3 linked regions of the Methylomagnum ishizawai genome follow. The protein of the gene in region 2 binds, or shares a complex with, the protein of the main gene of each other region. Links are inferred from orthologs where the notes say so. Each region holds a gene or a part of one and is shown on either strand. Other genes may lie near its edges.

The links.
Region 1: the proteins of holA (region 2) and dnaN are in contact, whole or in part, in a cryo-EM structure (PDB 8GIZ), measured with the Escherichia coli proteins. The link is inferred for Methylomagnum ishizawai from one-to-one orthologs.
Region 3: the proteins of holA (region 2) and dnaX are in contact, whole or in part, in a cryo-EM structure (PDB 8GIZ), measured with the Escherichia coli proteins. The link is inferred for Methylomagnum ishizawai from one-to-one orthologs.

Annotation. Positions count from the first base shown.
Region 1 is NZ_AP019783.1:415-6,536, forward strand. Bases 64-2,997 are described here. They hold dnaN (DNA polymerase III subunit beta), read left to right. Parts: upstream 64-947; coding sequence 948-2,048; downstream 2,049-2,997. Other genes in these bases: dnaA (chromosomal replication initiator protein DnaA), read left to right, coding at 64-924; recF (DNA replication/repair protein RecF), read left to right, coding at 2,185-2,997. Outside these bases: more of dnaA, read left to right, coding at 1-63; more of recF, read left to right, coding at 2,998-3,261; gyrB (DNA topoisomerase (ATP-hydrolyzing) subunit B), read left to right, coding at 3,270-5,690; K5658_RS00025 (protoglobin domain-containing protein), read left to right, coding at 5,801-6,122. UniProt on the Escherichia coli protein: Confers DNA tethering and processivity to DNA polymerases and other proteins. Acts as a clamp, forming a ring around DNA (a reaction catalyzed by the clamp-loading complex) which diffuses in an ATP-independent manner freely and bidirectionally along dsDNA.
Region 2 is NZ_AP019783.1:4,153,722-4,159,886, forward strand. What follows is about bases 1,083-4,059. They hold holA (DNA polymerase III subunit delta), read left to right. Parts: upstream 1,083-2,042; coding sequence 2,043-3,077; downstream 3,078-4,059. Other genes in these bases: leuS (leucine--tRNA ligase), read left to right, coding at 1,083-1,517; K5658_RS18720 (LPS-assembly lipoprotein LptE), read left to right, coding at 1,522-2,046; K5658_RS18730 (glutamate-5-semialdehyde dehydrogenase), read left to right, coding at 3,289-4,059. In the rest of the region: more of leuS, read left to right, coding at 1-1,082; more of K5658_RS18730, read left to right, coding at 4,060-4,551; K5658_RS18735 (hypothetical protein), read right to left, coding at 4,559-5,332; nadD (nicotinate-nucleotide adenylyltransferase), read left to right, coding at 5,446-6,090. UniProt on the Escherichia coli protein: Part of the beta sliding clamp loading complex, which hydrolyzes ATP to load the beta clamp onto primed DNA to form the DNA replication pre-initiation complex.
Region 3 is NZ_AP019783.1:1,822,355-1,828,524, forward strand. What follows is about bases 2,231-5,212. They hold dnaX (DNA polymerase III subunit gamma/tau), read right to left. Parts: upstream 4,557-5,212; coding sequence 2,904-4,556; downstream 2,231-2,903. Other genes in these bases: recR (recombination mediator RecR), read right to left, coding at 2,231-2,544; K5658_RS08380 (YbaB/EbfC family nucleoid-associated protein), read right to left, coding at 2,559-2,882; K5658_RS08395 (PEP-CTERM sorting domain-containing protein), read right to left, coding at 4,858-5,212. Outside these bases: K5658_RS08360 (5'-nucleotidase), read right to left, coding at 1-766; K5658_RS08365 (hypothetical protein), read left to right, coding at 928-1,389; K5658_RS08370 (histidine triad nucleotide-binding protein), read right to left, coding at 1,546-1,887; more of recR, read right to left, coding at 1,945-2,230; more of K5658_RS08395, read right to left, coding at 5,213-5,532; K5658_RS08400 (CheR family methyltransferase), read right to left, coding at 5,635-6,170. UniProt on the Escherichia coli protein: Part of the beta sliding clamp loading complex, which hydrolyzes ATP to load the beta clamp onto primed DNA to form the DNA replication pre-initiation complex.

The sequences.
Region 1 (6,122 bases), 4.2 Mb from region 2 along the record:
GTCGGGCGGGCCTATAACCCCTTGTTCATCTATGGCGGCGTGGGCCTGGGCAAGACCCATTTGATCCATGCCATCGGCAACGAAATCCTCAGGGCCAATCCTTCGGCCCAGGTGGTTTATCTCCACTCCGAGCGCTTCGTGTCGGACATGGTGAAGGCGCTGCAACACAATGCCATCGGGGCGTTCAAGGATTATTACCGCACCGTCGATGCCTTGCTGATCGACGATATCCAATTCTTCGCCGGGAAAGAGCGCTCGCAGGAAGAGTTCTTCCACACCTTCAACACCTTGCTGGAAAACAAGCACCAGGTCGTGCTGACCTGCGACCGCTATCCCAAGGAAATCAAGGGTCTGGAAGAGCGTTTGAAGTCCCGTTTCGGCTGGGGCCTGCCGGTCGCCATCGAACCGCCCGACCTCGAAACCCGCGTCGCCATCCTCAAGAGCAAGGCGGTGAACCTGGGCGTGGAACTCTCGGACGAAGTGGCGTTTTTCATCGGCAAGCGCATCCGTTCCAATATCCGCGAACTGGAAGGCGCGTTGCGGCGGGTGATGGCCAATTCGCATTTCACCGGCAAGCCCATCACCATGGAATTCGCCAAGGACGCGCTCCGGGATTTGATCGCCTTGCAGGACCGGCTCATCAACGTGGACAACATCCAGCGCACCGTGGCCGAGTATTACAAAATCCGGGTCTCGGACCTCCTGTCGAACAAGCGCACCCGCAATCTGAGCCGCCCCCGGCAGATGGCGATGGCCCTGGCCAAGGAACTGACCAACCACAGCCTCCCGGAAATCGGCCAGATGTTCGGTGGCCGCGACCACACCACGGTCCTGCACGCCTGCCGCAAGAGCGAGGAACTCAGGGCCTGCGATAATAAGTTCGCCGAGGATTACAGCATCCTCCTCCGCACCCTCTCCGCTTAAACCAACCCACCCCGGCATCCACCATGAAATTCACCATAGCGCGTGAAACCCTGCTCACCCCGCTGCAACAGGTCATCGGCGTCATCGAGAAACGCCAAACCCTGCCGATCCTGTCCAACGTGCTGCTGAAACTCAGCGACGGCCAGTTGGAACTGACCGGCACCGACCTGGAAGTGCAATTGATCACCCGCACCACCGTGGAAAGCGGCGAGGACGGCGCGATCACGGTCCCGGCCCGCAAGCTGCTGGATATCTGCCGCTTGTTGCCGGACAAAAGCGCCATCAACGTGGATTGCAAGGACGAGCGCTTCGCCATCCGCTGCGGCAGCAGCAAGTTCAACCTGGCGACCCTGCCCGCCGACAACTACCCGGAGTTCGACACCGGCACCACCGAGTTGGAAGTCGCCGTGCCCGCCGCCACCCTGCGCCGGGCGTTGGAAAAAACCACCTTCGCCATGGCCCAGCAGGACGTGCGCTATTACCTCAACGGCTTGTTGCTGGATGTGGATGGCCGCACGCTGCGCACCGTGGCCTCGGACGGGCACCGGCTGGCGGTGTTCGAGGAAGTCCTGGAGATCGAGGGCCAGGGGCGGCAAATCATCATCCCGCGCAAGGGCGTCTTGGAACTGGCCCGTTTGCTGGGCGAAGGCGCGGAGACGGTGACGGTGCAGATCGCCCCCAACACCGTGCGGGTGAACCTGGGCGCGGTCAGCTTCGCCGCCAAGCTGATCGAGGGCCGCTTCCCCGATTTCCAGCGGGTGATGCCACGCGACCTGGCCCGTATCATGTTGATCGACAAGGATGTGTTCAAAGGGGCCTTGACCCGTGTGTCGGTGCTGTCCAACGAGAAGTACAAGAGCATCAGCATGGAAGTGGACGAGGAAGCGGTGATGTCCCTGAAGGCGCAGAATCCCGAACACGAGGAAGCCGAGGAGCGGGTGCCGATCCAATTGGAAGGCAGCGGGCTGTCGGTGGGCTTCAACGCGGCCTATCTGTTGGATGCCATCAACAACGTGGGTTCGGCCCAGGTCCGGCTGTCGTTCACCGAGGCGGCCAATAGCTGCTTGATCGAGGATTGCGAGGACAGCCATTTCAAGTTCATCGTGATGCCGATGCGGCTGTGAACCGGGTTGCCGCCGCGTTCCCGCGCCCGGCGTGGGAATCTCATCCTGGGCGCTCCGCGTCCCGCCACGGCCCGCGCGAGCGGGCTAACCCGCATTCCCACGCCGAGCGTGGGAGCGATCATCGCGCCAACGCCGCGTGAGCCTCCTCAAACTCGAAGCCCAGGACATCCGCAACATCCCAGCGGCCACGCTCCTGCCCACCCCCCGCCTCAATTTCCTGGTCGGTCCCAACGCCAGCGGCAAGACTTCGCTGCTGGAGGCCATCTATCTTTTGGGCCGGGCGCGTTCCTTCCGCACTTCGCAGCCCAACCAGATCATCCGCTTCGACCAGCCCGCGCTGACCGTGGTGGGCCAAGTCGCGGCGGACGCGGCCCCGCCCCTGCCCATCGGCCTCCGCATCGCCCGCAACGGCCTGCGCGACATCCACCTGGATGGCCGTACCCTACAATCCAGCGCCGAATTGCTCCGGGCCTTCCCGGTACTGGCGATCCAGCCCGGCAGCGCCACCCTGCTCGAAGGCCCGCCCAAAACCCGCCGCCAATTCCTCGATTTCGGCGCGTTCCATGAAGACCCGGCCTATCTCGGCCACTGGCGGCGCTATACCAAGGCTTTGGGCCAGCGCAACGCGCTTTTGCGGGAAAAACGGGTGCGGGAACTGGCCCCATGGACCCATGAAGCGGCGCGGTACGGTACAATAGTGGGTGAAACGCGCCGCCTTTACGCGGAACGGCTCGAACCCTTCTTCCAAGACACGGCACAACGCTTTTTCAAGGGGCTGGTTTTCCAATTGCACACTCAAGCGGGTTGGGACACCGCAAATCCCCTGGAAAAACTACTGGAACAGGATATCCCCCACGACCTCCGCCATGGGCATACCCAGTCCGGCCCCCATAAGGGGGATTTTTCCATCGCGCTCCAGGGCCGCCCGGTCAAGGCCTACCTCTCCCGTGGCCAGATGAAGCTATTGGTCTACGCCCTGCTGCTGGCCCAAGCCCGGCTGCTGGAAGAGCGGGCGGGTGCCGCAGGCTGCGTCCTGATCGACGACGTGGCCTCCGAACTGGACGAGGACAACAAAAAAAACCTGCTCGGCTTCCTGCGCGAGGGACGGACCCAATATTTCATCACCACCACCGCGACCCCAACCATCGAAACCGCCCTGGACCCAGACGCCGCCCTGTTCCATATCGCGGGCGGACAGGTAATTCAAGCATGACAGACCCCATGAACACAGCCACCCAACCCGCCCACGATTACGACAGTACTTCCATCCAGGTTTTGAAAGGGCTGGACGCCGTCCGCAAGCGCCCCGGCATGTACATCGGCGACACCGACGACGGCACCGGGCTCCACCACATGGTGTTCGAGGTGGTCGATAACGCCATCGACGAAGCCCTGGCGGGCTATTGCAAGAACATCCGCGTCATCATCCACGCCGACGAATCCGTCACCGTCACCGACGATGGCCGCGGCATCCCGGTCGATATCCACGAGGAGGAAGGCCGCTCGGCGGCGGAAGTCATCATGACCGTGCTGCACGCGGGCGGGAAGTTCAACCAGAATTCCTACAAGGTCTCGGGCGGCCTGCACGGCGTGGGCGTGTCGGTGGTGAACGCGCTATCGGAACTCCTGACCCTGGAAATCCACCGCGGCGGCAAGAAATACCGCCAGGAATACCGCCACGGCGAACCGCAAGCGCCCCTGGCCGAGTTCGGCGAATCCAGCGACACCGGCACCCGGCTCCGCTTCAAGCCCAGCGACCAGACCTTCACCCATATCGAGTTCCATTACGACATCCTGGCCAAGCGCCTCCGGGAACTGTCGTTCCTGAATTCCGGCGTCCGCATCGTCCTGGAGGACGAGCGCAGCGGCAAAAGCGACACCTTCGAATTCGAGGGCGGCATCCGCGCCTTCGTCGAGCATCTCAACAAGAACAAAACCCCGCTGTTCGAGAAGGTGTTCCACTTCCTGGCCGAGAAGGACGGCATCACCGTGGAAGCCGCCCTGCAATGGAACGATTCCTACCAGGAAAACATCTTCTGCTTCACCAACAACATCCCGCAGCGCGATGGCGGCACCCATCTGGCCGGTTTCCGCGCCGCCCTCACCCGCACCCTGAACCAGTACATCGAAGAACAGGGCTTGCTGAAAAAGCAGAAGGTGGACACCACCGGCGACGACGCCCGCGAAGGTTTGACCGCCGTGCTGTCGGTGAAGGTGCCCGACCCCAAGTTCTCCTCGCAGACCAAGGACAAGCTGGTGTCGTCCGAGGTGAAGCCGGTGGTGGAAGCCGCCATGGGCGAGAAATTCCAGGAGTTCCTGCTGGAACAGCCCACCACCGGCAAGCTCATCGCCAACAAGATGATCGAGGCCGCCCGCGCCCGCGAAGCCGCCCGCAAAGCCCGCGAAATGACCCGGCGCAAGACCGCCCTCGATATCGCGGGCCTGCCCGGCAAGCTGGCCGATTGCCAGGAAAAAGACCCGGCGCTGTCGGAACTGTTCCTGGTCGAAGGCGATTCCGCCGGCGGCAGCGCCAAACAAGGCCGCGACCGCCGCACCCAGGCCATCCTGCCGCTCAAGGGCAAAATCCTCAACGTGGAACGGGCGCGCTTCGACCGGATGATTTCCTCGGAAGAAGTCGGGACGCTCATCACCGCCCTGGGCTGCGGCATCGGGCGCGAGGAATACGACCCCAACAAGCTGCGCTACCACCGCATCATCATCATGACCGACGCCGACGTGGACGGCTCGCATATCCGCACCCTGCTGCTGACCTTCTTCTACCGGCAGATGCCGGAGTTGATCGAGCGCGGCCATATCTATATCGCCCAGCCGCCGCTGTACAAGGTCAAGAAGGGCAAGCAGGAGCAATACGTCAAGGACGACACCGAGTTGAACCACTACCTGCTGCAACTCGCGCTGGAAAAAACCCGCCTGCACCCCAACCCCCAGACCCCGCCGATCCAGGGTCCGGGCCTCGAACAACTGGCCCGCGACTATCTGGCGGCGCGGGGCGTGGCGCAACGGCTGGCCCACCGCTACGACGCCACCCTGCTCGACCTGCTGGCCGAACTGCCCGCCCTGGACGCCGACACGATGGCCGACGAGGCCCGCCGCGCGGCGTGGTTCGACCACCTGCGAGCGCGGCTCAACCGGGCGGAACCGGGGGCCAGTTTCGAGATCGACCTGCGCTCCGGCGGCGGCGAATTCCATGCCTCGATCAAGAAGCGCCTGCACGGCGTCTACAAGGCCATCGAACTCGGCGCCGGCTTTTTCAATTCCGCCGATTACAAAAAACTCGCGGCCTTCGGCCAGATCACGGCGGATTTGTTCGGCCCGGACAGCTTCGTCGCGGCGGACGAGAAGAAAGCCCATGTCGCCAATTTCAAAGCCGTTTTCGACTGGATGATGACCGAGGCCAAGCGCGGCCAGCATATCCAGCGCTACAAAGGCCTGGGCGAGATGAACCCCGAGCAATTGTTCGAGACCACCCTCGACGCCAACAGCCGCCGCTTGTTGCAGGTGAAGATCGAGGACGGCATCGCCGCCGACCAAATCTTCACCACCCTGATGGGCGACCAGGTCGAACCCCGGCGCGATTTCATCGAGAAGAACGCCCTGGAAGTGACGAACCTGGATATTTGAACCCCGTCCCGCCGGGCCGCCCATGGCCCGGCGGAATTCCGCCCCCACGGCATTTTTGCTATTTTCCCTTCCCGCCATCCATAACAACGATCACCCCAGAGAAAATAGCCATGCCAACACGAAAGTTCTCGGCGCTCACCGAATACGCCAAAGCCTTCTCGGCCCTCACCCCGGACAAGGAAGCCATCCTCCGGGAACTGGGCCTGGCGGTCTCCCCCCGCCTGGGCGAAGTGACGGACCACTTCTACACCAAGCTGCAAGCAATCCCGCAAGCCCGCCCCGTGCTGGAAGGCCGCGTCGACGACCTCAAGCGCACCCACGTCCGTTGGTTGCGGAGCCTGTTCGACGGCCCTTACGACGACAGTTTCACCGCGGCCATGTACCGGGTGGGCGATGTCCATGTACGGGTGAAGCTGCCGGTGGAATTCATGG
Region 2 (6,165 bases):
GGCACAAGGACGGCGGCGCGGAATTCAACGTCGAGGCTTGGCAGGATTGGTACGGCGATAAATCCGTGGCTGTTTGCGTCAATTCCGGCCCCTACGACGGCCTCGCCTACAACGAAGCGGTGGACGCTATCGCCGCCGACCTCAAGGCCAAAGGCTTGGGCGAGAAGCAAGTGAACTTCCGCCTGCGCGACTGGGGCGTCTCCCGCCAGCGCTATTGGGGCTGCCCGGTGCCGGTCATCTATTGCGACGACTGCGGCACGGTGCCGGTCCCGGACGACCAACTGCCGGTGGAACTGCCCAAGGGCGTGGAGATTACCGGCATCGGCTCGCCCCTGGCCCGGCTGGAATCCTTCGTCCACGTCGATTGCCCGAAGTGCGGCAAACCCGCCCGGCGCGAAACCGACACCTTCGACACCTTCATGGAATCGTCCTGGTATTTCGCCCGCTACGCCTGCGCCGACAATGGCGAGGCCATGCTCGACGAGCGGGCCAATTATTGGCTGCCGGTGGACCAATACATCGGCGGCATCGAACACGCCATCCTGCACCTGCTGTATTCGCGCTTCTATCACAAACTGCTGCGCGACGCCGGGCTGGTGCAATGCGACGAACCCTTCGCCAACCTGTTGACCCAAGGCATGGTCGTGGCCCCGACCTTCTACCGTGAAGAACACGGCAAGAAAGCCTATGTCGGCCCGACCGAGGTCGATGTCAGCACCGACGACAAAGGCCGCATCACCGGGGCCACGCTGAAAGCCGACGGCGCTCCCGTCCTGGTCGGCGGCACCGAGAAGATGTCGAAATCCAAGAACAACGGCGTCGATCCCGAGCATCTGGTCCAGCGCTACGGCGCGGACACCGTGCGCCTGTTCACCATGTTCGCGGCCCCGCCCGAGCAATCGCTGGAATGGTCGGATTCCGGGGTGGAAGGCGCGTACCGCTTCTTGCGGCGCTTGTGGCGGCAGGTCGCGGCCCATGTCAACGAAGGCCCGGCCCCGGCTTTGGACCAAACCACGCTGGACGAAGGCCAAAAAACCCTGCGCCGCCAAGTCCACGAAACCCTGCGCAAAGTCACCGACGACATGGGGCGGCGTTTCACCTTCAACACCGCCATCGCGGCCAATATGGAACTCCTGAACGCGCTCGCCAAATTCGAGGATTCGAGCCCGCAAGGCCGCGCCCTGCGCCAGGAAGCCCTGGAACTGGTGGCGCTGATGCTCGCGCCCATCGTGCCGCATATCGCCGAACATCTGTGGGCCGAACTCGGCCACGCCGACACCATCGCCACCGCGCCCTGGCCGCAATGGGATGATTCCGCCCTGGTCCAGGACAGCCTCGAATACGTGGTCCAGGTCAACGGCAAGCTGCGCGGCAAGATCACCGTGGCGGTGGACGCGCCGAACGAAGCCATCCAAGCCGCCGCCCTGGCCGACGCCAACGTCCAGCGCTTCACCGAGGGCAAGCCGCCCAAGAAGGTCGTGGTGGTCCCGAAGAAGCTGGTCAACATCGTGGTATAGGCCCATGGCACGACGGCTCCGCCTCGCCGCTCCGCTCTCCGCCGCCCTGGCGCTGGCCGCTTGCGGCTGGCACCTGCGCGGCGAAATGCCGGGCACCAAGCTCGAAAACACGCTCTACCTCTCCGGCATCACCAACAAGAACCCGTTCTATGGCGACTTCAACCAGACGCTGAACAACCTCGGCGGCGCGTTGGCCCCGACGCCGGGACTCGCCAGCGCGGTCGTCCATATCACCTCGGCCGCCCACACCCGCCGCCCCATCACCCTGAGCCAGCAAGGCCGCGCCAACACCTTCGACCTGACCTACCGGGTCGTCTACGATGTCCGCAGCCCCAAGGGCGAAATCCTGATCCCGCAACAGGAACTCGAAATCCGCCGCGACTACTTCAACGACCAGACCACGCCGCTGGGCCAGGGCTACGAAGAAGACATGTACCGCCAGGAAATGCAGAAGGAAGCCGCCCGGACCCTGCTGCGGCAGGTGTCCTACACCCTCCGGCAGCAGCGCAAAACGGCGAACCCGACGTGAAACTCTATCCCGAACAGTTGGAGGAACACCTCAAGCGCAAGCTGCTGCCGATCTACCTCCTGAGCGGCGACGAGCCCCTGCAATTGACCGAGGCCGCCGACGCCCTGCGCCAAGCCGCCAAGGCCCAGGGCTATGCCGACCGGGAATTGTTCTACGCCGACGCCGGTTTCGATTGGGCCTTGCTGCGGGAGGCCACCGACGCCTTTTCCTTGTTCGGCGAGCGGCGCTTGCTCGACCTCCGCATCCCCGCCAAACCGGACAAGAACGCCAGCGCCGCCCTGCTGCGCTACGCCGAGCGCCCGCCGGAAGACGCCATCCTGGTCGTCAGCACCGCCAAGCTGGCCGCCGCCGACCAGAAGGCCAAGTGGTGCCAAGCCATCGACAAGATCGGCGCGGTGATGCAGGTCTGGCCGTTGGAAGGCGAAAAACTCCTGCGCTGGCTGGACCGCCGCCTCAGTACGCGGGGACTCTTGGCCGACCACTCCGGGCTGCGCCTCATCGCCGTCCGCACCGAGGGCAACCTGCTCGCCGCCGCCCAGGAAATCGAGAAACTGCACATCCTGCATGGCCGGGGCAAGCTGACCGACGAGCAGATCGTCCAGGCGGTGGCGAACAGCGCCCGCTACGATGTGTTCGACCTGGCCGAGGAAGTCCTGCGCGGACAGGCCGGAAAAGCCTACCGGGTGCTGATGGGGCTCAAGGCCGAAGGCGTGGCCCCCGCCGTGGCGCTGTGGGCGCTGGGCCGGGATATCCGTCTGGTCGCGGCCCTGCTGCGGGAAGTCGCGGGCGGAACTTCCCAGGACTCGGCCTATGCCAAGCTCAAGGTCTGGGACAACCGCAAGGAAACCCTGGGACTGGCCCTGCGGCGGCTGGACCGGAACACGGTGCATCGCGCCTTGTTGTTGGCGGCGGAGGCCGACCGGGTCATCAAGGGCGCTGGCGTGGGGGAGGCCTGGGAGGCATTGTTGGCGGTGTGCCTGTGTGTGGCGGCCCCGCCTGGGAAAGCGGTTTCGGATCGGCTCCACTCATAATCCGGCATAGGAGTTAATTCCATGGGGCACATATTCATCGCAGGCAGCCATCGGGCTTCGTATCGCGGCTTTGGAAACCAATGGATGGTCCGTTCCAGAGGAAAACCTATGACGCCTCGTCGAGCGCGGCGAATCAAACTGCCCCGGATTTCCAGCACAACGACATCCGTATACCCTTGAATCCATCGAGCAATAATCCCACCCTCCAGCCATGACCGAATCCATCCAAACCTATATCGAAACCATCGGCCACAACGCCCGCGCCGCTTCCCGCCTGATCGGCCGGGCCGAAACCGCCGCCAAGAACCGCGCCCTCATCGCCATCGCCGCCACCTTGGAAGCCGAAGCCGGGTTCCTCATCGCCGAGAACCAAAAAGACCTCGCCGCGGGCCGCCGGAACGGCCTCGACAGCGCCATGCTCGACCGCCTCGACATCAACGAAAAGCGCGTCAAAACCATGGCCGAGGGCCTCCGCGAAATCGCCGCCCTGCCCGACCCGGTGGGCGAAATCACCGGACTGACCTACCGGCCTTCCGGCATCCAGGTCGGGAAAATGCGGGTGCCGCTGGGCGTCATCGGCATCATCTACGAATCGCGCCCCAACGTCACCGCCGACGCCGCCGCGCTCTGCCTCAAATCCGGCAACGCCTGCATCCTGCGCGGCGGCTCCGAGGCCATCCATTCCAACAAGGCCATCGCCGCCTGCATCCGCCAAGGGCTGGAAACCGCCGGGCTTCCCGCCGACGCCGTGCAACTGATCGAAACCACCGACCGGGCCGCCGTGGGCGCGATGCTGCGGCTGGAACACGCCATCGACGTGATCGTGCCGCGTGGCGGCAAGGGCTTGATCCAGCGCATCATGGAGGAATCCCGCATCCCCATCCTCAAGCACCTGGACGGCATCTGCCATGTCTACATCGACGACCGCTGCGACCCCGACAAGGCCATCAGGATCGCCCTGAACGCCAAAACCCAGCGCTATGGCGTCTGCAACGCCATGGAAACCCTGCTCATCGCCGAGGGCGTCGCGCCCAGCCTGCTGCCGGCACTGGCCGCGGAATTGCGCGGGAAAGGCGTGGAACTGCGCGGCTGCCCGCGCACCCGCGGGCTGATCGAGGACTGCATCCCGGCGACGGAGGAAGATTGGGACACCGAATACCTCGCGCCCATCCTCTCGATCCGGGTGGTGGCGGATTTAGACGCGGCGATGGACCACATCGCCCGCCATAGCTCCCGGCACACCGAGGCCATCGTCACCGAGGACTATGGCCGCGCCCGCCGCTTCCTGCGGGAAGTGGATTCGAGTTCGGTGATGGTGAACGCCTCGACCCGCTTCGCCGACGGCTTCGAGTACGGCCTGGGCGCGGAGATCGGCATTTCCACCGACAAGTTGCACGCCCGGGGGCCGGTGGGCTTGGAGGGGTTGACCACGCTGAAGTTCGTGGTGCTGGGCGACGGCCACGTCCGGGCCTGAGCCGCGCTCAATGGAACAGGTAGCGGATGCCGGTTTCGGCCTTCCAGCCCATCCGCTCGTCGCGCCCGATGCCGAACAGATGGTCGCCGCCCCGCATCCAGAGTTCCACCCCCGGCGCGACCACCTTGCCGACCTCGCCCTCCAGGAACAGGCTGGCCTGGTCGCTTTCCTCGTGGTTGAGCGCGACGCCGGGGGTCAACAGCAGCCAATAGCCGCCGGGGAAGTTATACAGCCCGCCCGATTGGATCAAGGATTCGCTGATCGGCGGTTTGTCCCGGCCATCGCCGAAGGAGCCGGTGTATTTGTACATGGCCCACACCAGCAGCCGCCGATTGGGCCAATAGGTCAGGGCCATGTTGGGCACGACCTGGTTCCAACCCGCCCCCAGCGTCCCATGGCTGGCGGTGTCGAACCACAGGTCCACCCCGGTGATCCAGGCCATGGATTCGCCGAAGGTGAGCTTGTTCCGCCCGCCCATGGCTATGTCGCCGATCCCGGATTGGGTGCCGGTGGTTTCGTCGCCACCGAAGGCCACCGGCAGTTGCACCCCGACCGCCATTTTTTCGTTGAACGCGTAATCGCCCCGGAAATACAACTGGTTCAGATACTCCCCGGCGGGCAGGTCCAGGTATTCGTAGCGGAGTTCGAGGCGGCTGACCATTTCCTGGGGATTGGAGCCTTTGGTCCGCCGGTTGTCCGGGGATTCGTCGGCCAGCGCGGAAAGCGGCGGGCCCGACCAACCCAACAGCGTAGCGACACACCCCACACGGATGAGTTTCATGGCATTCCCCCCTATTAATATCGCGAATGATTTAGTTAGGCATGGAACTATAGATTAACCAGGCCCACGCGGAAATTTGCCGCCCCACCCATCCCAGCCTTTGCGAACCCCCCATGATCGGCATCTACGGCGGCACTTTCGACCCCATCCATTACGGCCACCTCCGCACCGCGCTGGAAGCCAAGGAAATCCTGGGCCTGGACCAGATCCGCCTGGTACCCTGCCAAATCCCGCCGCACCGGGACACGCCGGGCGCGACCCCGGCGCAGCGCCTCGCCCTGCTGGAAGCCGCGCTCGCCGACGCCGAACCTGGCTTCCGCATCGATACCCGCGAACTGGAACGGCCCGGCCCCTCGTACATGGTCGATACCCTGGCCTCGATCCGGGCCGAGATCGGGGCCGGGAAACCCTTGTGCCTGATCCTCGGGCTGGACGCTTTCCTCCAACTGCACCGCTGGCACCGCTGGCGGGATTTGCCCGGCCTCGCCCATATCGCGGTGATGCGGCGGCCCGGCGCCGAACCCGATTTCCCCGGCGAACTGCGGGCCTGGCTGGACCAACGCCTCGTGCCAGAACCCAGGCCGCTCAGGGAGCGGGCTTGTGGCGGAGTCCATTTCATCGAGGTCTCGCAATTGGAGATTTCGGCGACCCGCATCCGCGCCGCCCTCGCCCAAGGACTGAGCGCCCGTTATTTGCTGCCCGACGCGGTGCTGCGCTCGATCCAGACGCTGGGACTCTACCGGCCCCCCGCCCCTTAAACCGGGCGGGCGGCATCCACCCCCGCGGGTTCCAAGCCCCCGATAGCGCTTGTGCAATTCCACCATCCCGCCGTG
Region 3 (6,170 bases), 2.3 Mb from region 2 along the record:
CCATCCCGCCCAGGAACAAAGCCTCGTCGATGCGGATATTCCACGCCCTGAGCGTCCTGACCACCCGTTCGTGGGCGGGCGCGCCGCGGGCCGTGACCAGGGCGGTGCGGATCGGGGCCAGGTCGGGCGGGAACAGGCTTTGGATATGGTGCAGGCTGGCGAGGAAGGCTTTGAACGGACCGCCGGACAGCGGCGTCTTGGCCTTTTCGACCTCGTTCTCGGTGAACGCGCCAAGGCCGTCGGCTTGGTAGATGCGCTCGGCTTCGTCGGAGAACAGCACGGCGTCGCCATCGAAGGCGATGCGGAGTTGGGGGTTGGTGCTGTGGGCCGGGTTGGAATCGAGGATGGTGGCGGCGGCGTGGCCCGCGGCCAGGGCCTGGGCCACGTCCTCGGCGTTGGCCGATAGGAACAGGTCGGCCCCGAACGCGCCGATGTAGCCGAACGGCGATTGGCCGCTGGTGAAGGCGGCGCGGGTGATATCCAGCCCGTGGCGGCGGATCGAATTGAACACCCGCAGCCCGGTGTCGGCGCTGTTGCGGGAGAGCAGGATGACCTCGACCAGGGGTTCCGGCAGCGCCGGGTTCAGGGCCAAAAGTTTTTGCACCAGGGTGAACGCCACGCCGGGTTCCAGGGTCTCATCCTCGTGCTTGACTTGGTAGCGGCAGAAGGCGTCCTTGCCTTCGGCCTCGAAGATGCGGTGCGACTCGTCCAGGTCGAACAGGGCGCGGGACGAGATGGCGACCACGAGTTTTTTATCCTGTTTCATCGCGTTCCGGTCCGGGTGGGGTGGCGGCGGGGCGGTCGCGGCCCGGCGGGTTGCCTGTGTACATTTGCGGCACACTCCCGCAAAATTCGCTCCCTTGCAAGCGGACTACCCTGCCCATCTTGACCGATTACATAAAGAGAAAACGACAAAGGCAACCCAACATGAAAGATTTCATCGCTAAATTCACACGCGGCAAGTTTTCGATTCTATTCCTGATCCTTTTCGTGGCCCTGCTCTACACGGTGTTGAACAACGGGGTGATGCCCCTGGTGATGAGTATTGTGAAATCGGACGCCTTTTTCGAGAAGGAGGCGGAGGAGGAGCAATTGGGCCGGATCGAGAACAAGACCCCCCGCATCGGCTATGCCTTGAGCCATTGCAAGGACGCGGTGAAGGACGAGGGCGACCTATCGGATGCCGCCCAGTTCCTCGACGAGAAATCCGAAGCCTGGGCCTTGGGCAACCGCCATTACATCATCCGCTCCACCGTCAGGATCATCGACCAGGACAAGGGCCAGGTCGACAGGTTATTCGCCTGCAAGGTCCGCATGATCGCCGACAACGAGGCCGATCCCAATAGCTGGTCCATCCTGGGCGTGGATTTCAACGAACCTTCCAACTGAGCGGAGATCGCGCGGGGCGCTGTTTCCGGTCCCATGTCCTAGAGCATTTTCACATTCCCTATAGGGTGGGCACGTATTCCGTGCCCACCGGGACGATCCTGCAAATCCCCTAACCCTGGGAGGCTGGCCCGCCCCAGGGTTTTTTGCGGTCCCGGTTCAGCCCGGTGGCCAAGCCATGGCCCGCCCCCCCAGCACATGCAGGTGCAGGTGGTAGACCTCCTGCCCGCCATCGCTCCGGCAATTGATGACGGTGCGGTAGCCGTTGGTCAAGCCTTCCAATTCCGCCACTTTCTGCACCGCCCCGAACAAGGCCGCGGCCAGGGCCGGATCGTCGGTCGGCAGGTCGTCCAGGGTGGCGCAATGCCGTTTGGGGATGACCAGCACATGCACCGGGGCGCGGGGCCGGATATCCCGGAACGCCAGCGCGTGCTCGTTCTCGTAGACCACGGCGGGCTTGATCTCGCCGGACACCATCTTGCAAAACAGGCAGTCGGTCATGGTGGATTTTCCCTTGGGCTGTGGGATGGATGGTTGGGAACGCCGGGCTGACGGGGGTCAGAAATCGCGGCGGCCCTTGAAGGCATGGGCCAGGGTGGTGCCGTCCACGTATTCGAGTTCGCCGCCGAACGGCATCCCATAGGCGATCCGGCTGGTGCGGACGCCGTCGCGCCGGGCCATCTCGTGGATGTAATGGGCGGTGGCCTCGCCTTCCACCGTGGTGTTGGTGGCGAGGATGGCTTCCTTGACCTCGCCCGATTGGAAACGCCGTTCCAGCAGATCCAGCCGCAGTTCGTCCGGGCCGATGCCGTCCAGCGGCGACAAGCGCCCGTGCAGCACGAAGAATACGCCCTGGAAGCCGGTCGCGGCCTGGTCGATGGCGTGGACCTCGGCGGGGGTTTCCACCACGCACAGCAGGGAGCGGTCGCGCTGGGGGTTGGCGCAGACCGGGCAGAGCGCGCCCTCGGTCAGGGTGCGGCACTCGGCGCAATGGCCGATCCGGTCGAGGGCGTCCAGCAGCGCCTCGGCCAATTGGCGGGCACCGGGGCGGTTGCGCTGCAACAGGTGGAAGGCCATGCGCTGGGCCGATTTTGGCCCCACCCCCGGCAGGCAGCGCAGGGCTTGCATCAAGCGGGCGAGGGCACCGGTCGCGGGCATGGCGCGGATGGCGACTAGAACGGCAGCTTGAAGCCGGCCGGCAACTCCATACCGCCGGTCAAACCCGCCAGCTTTTCCTGCTTGAGGTTGGCGACCTTGTTGACGGCGTCGTTGACGGCGGCGGCGACCAAATCCTCCAGCATGTCGCGGTCGTCCTTCAACAGGCTGTCGTCGATTTCCACCTTCAAGACCTGGCGCTTGCCGGTCATGGCGATCTTGACCAGCCCGCCGCCGGATTCGCCCTGGACCCGGAGTTCGGCCAATTCCTCCTGGGCTTTCTTCAGGTTTTCCTGCATTTGCTGCGCTTGCTGCATCAGATGGGCGAGGGGATTCTTCATGGCGGTGGCTCCGGGGCGGGTTCAATCCAGGGGTTTGACGGAACCGGGCACGATGCGGGCATCGAACCGTTCCTTCAAGGCGATGACGTTTTCGTCTTGTTCTATTTCGATCTCCGCCGCCCGTTGGCGTTCTTCCTTTTGCCGCTGGTTTTGCAGGGCGGGGGTTTCGCCCGCGGGTTCGCCGAGCTTGATGGTGAGCTTGAGCGGACGGCGGAAATAGTCTTGCAGGGCTTTTTCCAGGTTGGCCTCGGTATGGGCGGCGCGGAGCAGGGCTTGCTTGGGATGCAGCAGCAGGACGCAGGAGGTTTCGTCCAGATGTTCCAGCACGCAGTTGTTGGCCAGTTCGCGGGCCAGGGCGGCGACGCCGGTGGCGCGGATCAACTCGCGCCAATTGACCTGTCCGGGGATGGGGACGCCGCCGTCCGGGGAGTGCGCCGCCGGGCCGGGGGCCGGAGGTGGCGGCGCGACCGGGGCGGGTGCCTGGGTATGGGCCGGGGGCGGTTCGGGCCGGGCCTGGGGTGTCGGGGACGGATGGACCAGCCGCGGTGGTTCCGGGCGTGGCGCGGAAGGCTGGGGCGGGTGGGCCGCGGCCTCCGCCGGACGGAAGGCCAGCATCCGCAGCAGGACCATCTCGAAGCCGCCGCGCGGATCGGGCGCGAGGGGCAGGTCGCGCTGGCCGACCAGCCCGGTTTGGTAGAACAACTGCAAATCCTCGGCGCTCAGGCGCTGGGCCAGGGCCAGGATGCGCTCGGCGTCCTCGTCGCGGCGGACCGCCTCGGGTACCCATTGGGCCAGGGCGGCATGGTGCAGGGCGATCAGCAATTGTTGCAGCACGTCGCCGTAATTGGGGGCGTGTTCCGACAGGGCTTCGACCAAGGCCAACAGCGCCGCCGCGTCGCTCCGGGCCAGGGCGTCCAGCAAATCGAACACGGGCCGCCGCGACACCGTGCCCAGCATGGCGCTGACCTCGGCCTCGCCCAGGCGTCCGCCGCCGTGGACGATGGCTTGGTCCAACAGGCTCAGCCCATCGCGCATGGAGCCATCGGCGGCGCGGGCCAGGGCTTTCACCGCGTTGGCCTCGAATTGGATTTCCTCCTTGCGCAGGATGGATTCCATCTGGGTGCCGATTTGGCCGGGGGTCAGGCGCTTGAGGTTGAACTGCAAACAGCGCGATAGCACCGTGACCGGGATTTTCTGGGGGTCGGTGGTCGCCAGCAGGAATTTGATATGGGGCGGCGGTTCTTCCAGGGTCTTCAGCAGGGCGTTGAAGCTATGCCCCGAGAGCATGTGGACTTCGTCGATCAGGTAGACCTTGTAGCGGCCTTGGCTGGGCGCGTACAGCACATTGTCGAGCAGGTCGCGGGTGTCCTCGACCTTGGTGCGGGAGGCGGCGTCCACCTCGATCAGATCGACGAAGCGGCCCTCGTCCACTTCCCGACAAACCAGGCAGTGGCCGCAAGGGTCGGAGCCATGGCGGGATTCGCAATTGATGGCCTTGGCGAGGATGCGGGCCAGGGTGGTCTTGCCCACGCCGCGGGTGCCGGTGAACAGATAGGCGTGGTGCAGGCGGGCGGTTTCGAGCGCGTGGGTCAAGGCCCTGACGACATGCTCTTGGCCGACGATTTCGCTGAAGTTACGGGGTCGCCACTTGCGGGCTAAAGCCTGATAGGCCATTTGGGCTCGCTGCCGGTTATCGACCGTGTAGGCATGGGGGATGGGAGGGTGGCAGTCGTATCAGCCACACCCCGGCACACGAATCCGGTGCTACCGTTGCTCCCTTCCGGGCCTGGCGGGGTTCGCAGCGTATCGTTGCGAGGGGACCGACACGACTTGCCATTGAACTCTGGCGTTGGCTCCGGGCCGTTTGGACCGGGGCCGTCGATGAGGACGCGCATTATGATGGATGGCTTGTGGCGATTCAAGCCTTGACTTTTCAAGAAGACGGTTGGCATCCGAAACAACCGCCTCCGCCGGATCAGGTTTTGCCTAGTGCGGGCTTGCGGCGGGGGGCCGTCCAGGCCAGGCCCGCGAGGCCCAGCGCCATGAGCGCGGGCAGGGTGGGTTCGGGAATCGGGGTGGCGTCGCTGGAGGCCGAGGCCGCGAACCTGGACGGTGGAGGTTCGGGGGTCGCGATGGACGGGAGTATCTCGATGCCGGTCACCGCCTTGCCCTTGGCGTTGACGAACAGCAGTGGGCTGGCCGACCCGCCTTTGACGAAATAGCTCTTGTTCCGCGCGTCGAGGGCGTCGGAGAACAGGACGCCGGTATAGGTGTGGCCGGCCAGCAGGGTGGTCACGGTGTTTTGGAACAGGATGTCCTTGAATTGCCGGGCGAAGGCCGTGCTTGTCAAGTCCTTTTGCACCAGCGCGTTATCCAGGCTGGTGAAGGGCGAGTACGTCCCCTCGAAAATCGCGAAGCCGACCTCGGCGGTGCTGGACGGTCCCCGCTTCATGTCGAACAGGCCGCCACCGACGGTGACGTTCTGGGACACCGAAAAGGTCCAGTGCTGGGTGTGGTTGATATCGGTTTGTGTCTGCGCCCCGGCGTGGCCGGTACTGACGAACAACACGGGCAAGGCTTGGACGGGCGTGCCCAGCGCCGAAGCCGCCAGAACGATCAGGCCTGCGCCTAGGTGGTGGATGGGTTTCATAGCGATCACCCTCGGGGGCTGAATGATTGATGAGGTTATACTGCTACGTTTATTTTAATACGCTTTGGAACGGGCGGGGCGGCTATTCGAGACAAACCGGCCTCAGTGGTCGGCCCGGTAGTAGCGGCAATATTTGCCGCGCACCGTTTTGTAGCCATCGACCTCCGGCGGCAGGCTTTCGGTGCTGCTGAGGAACAGATGGCCTCCGGGATTCAGCGCCCCCGCCAGCCGGGTCAGAATATTGCGTTTGATGTCGTCCGGGAAATAAATCAACACATTGCGGCAGAAGATCAGGTCGAACTTGCCCAAAGGCGCATAGGAGGCCAGCAGGTTGTAGGGCTGGAATCCCACCCTGGCGGTGATTTCCGGCCTGGGCCGCCATTTTTCGCCCACGGCCACGAAATAACGTTCCCGCAGTTTCGGGTCCAGCCCGCGCGATAGGGCCAGGTCGCCATAGCTGGCGCGGCTGGCCTCGGCCAAGGCCAGTTCGGAAATATCGGTGCCCAATATCCGCACTGGCCGCGCTCCCAGGGCGGGCCTGCCGCGCAAGAATTCCTCCACGCACAGGCTGATCGAATAAGGCTCCTGCCCGGTGGAACAAGCCGCCGACCAAATCCGCACCGTCCCGCCCAGCACCG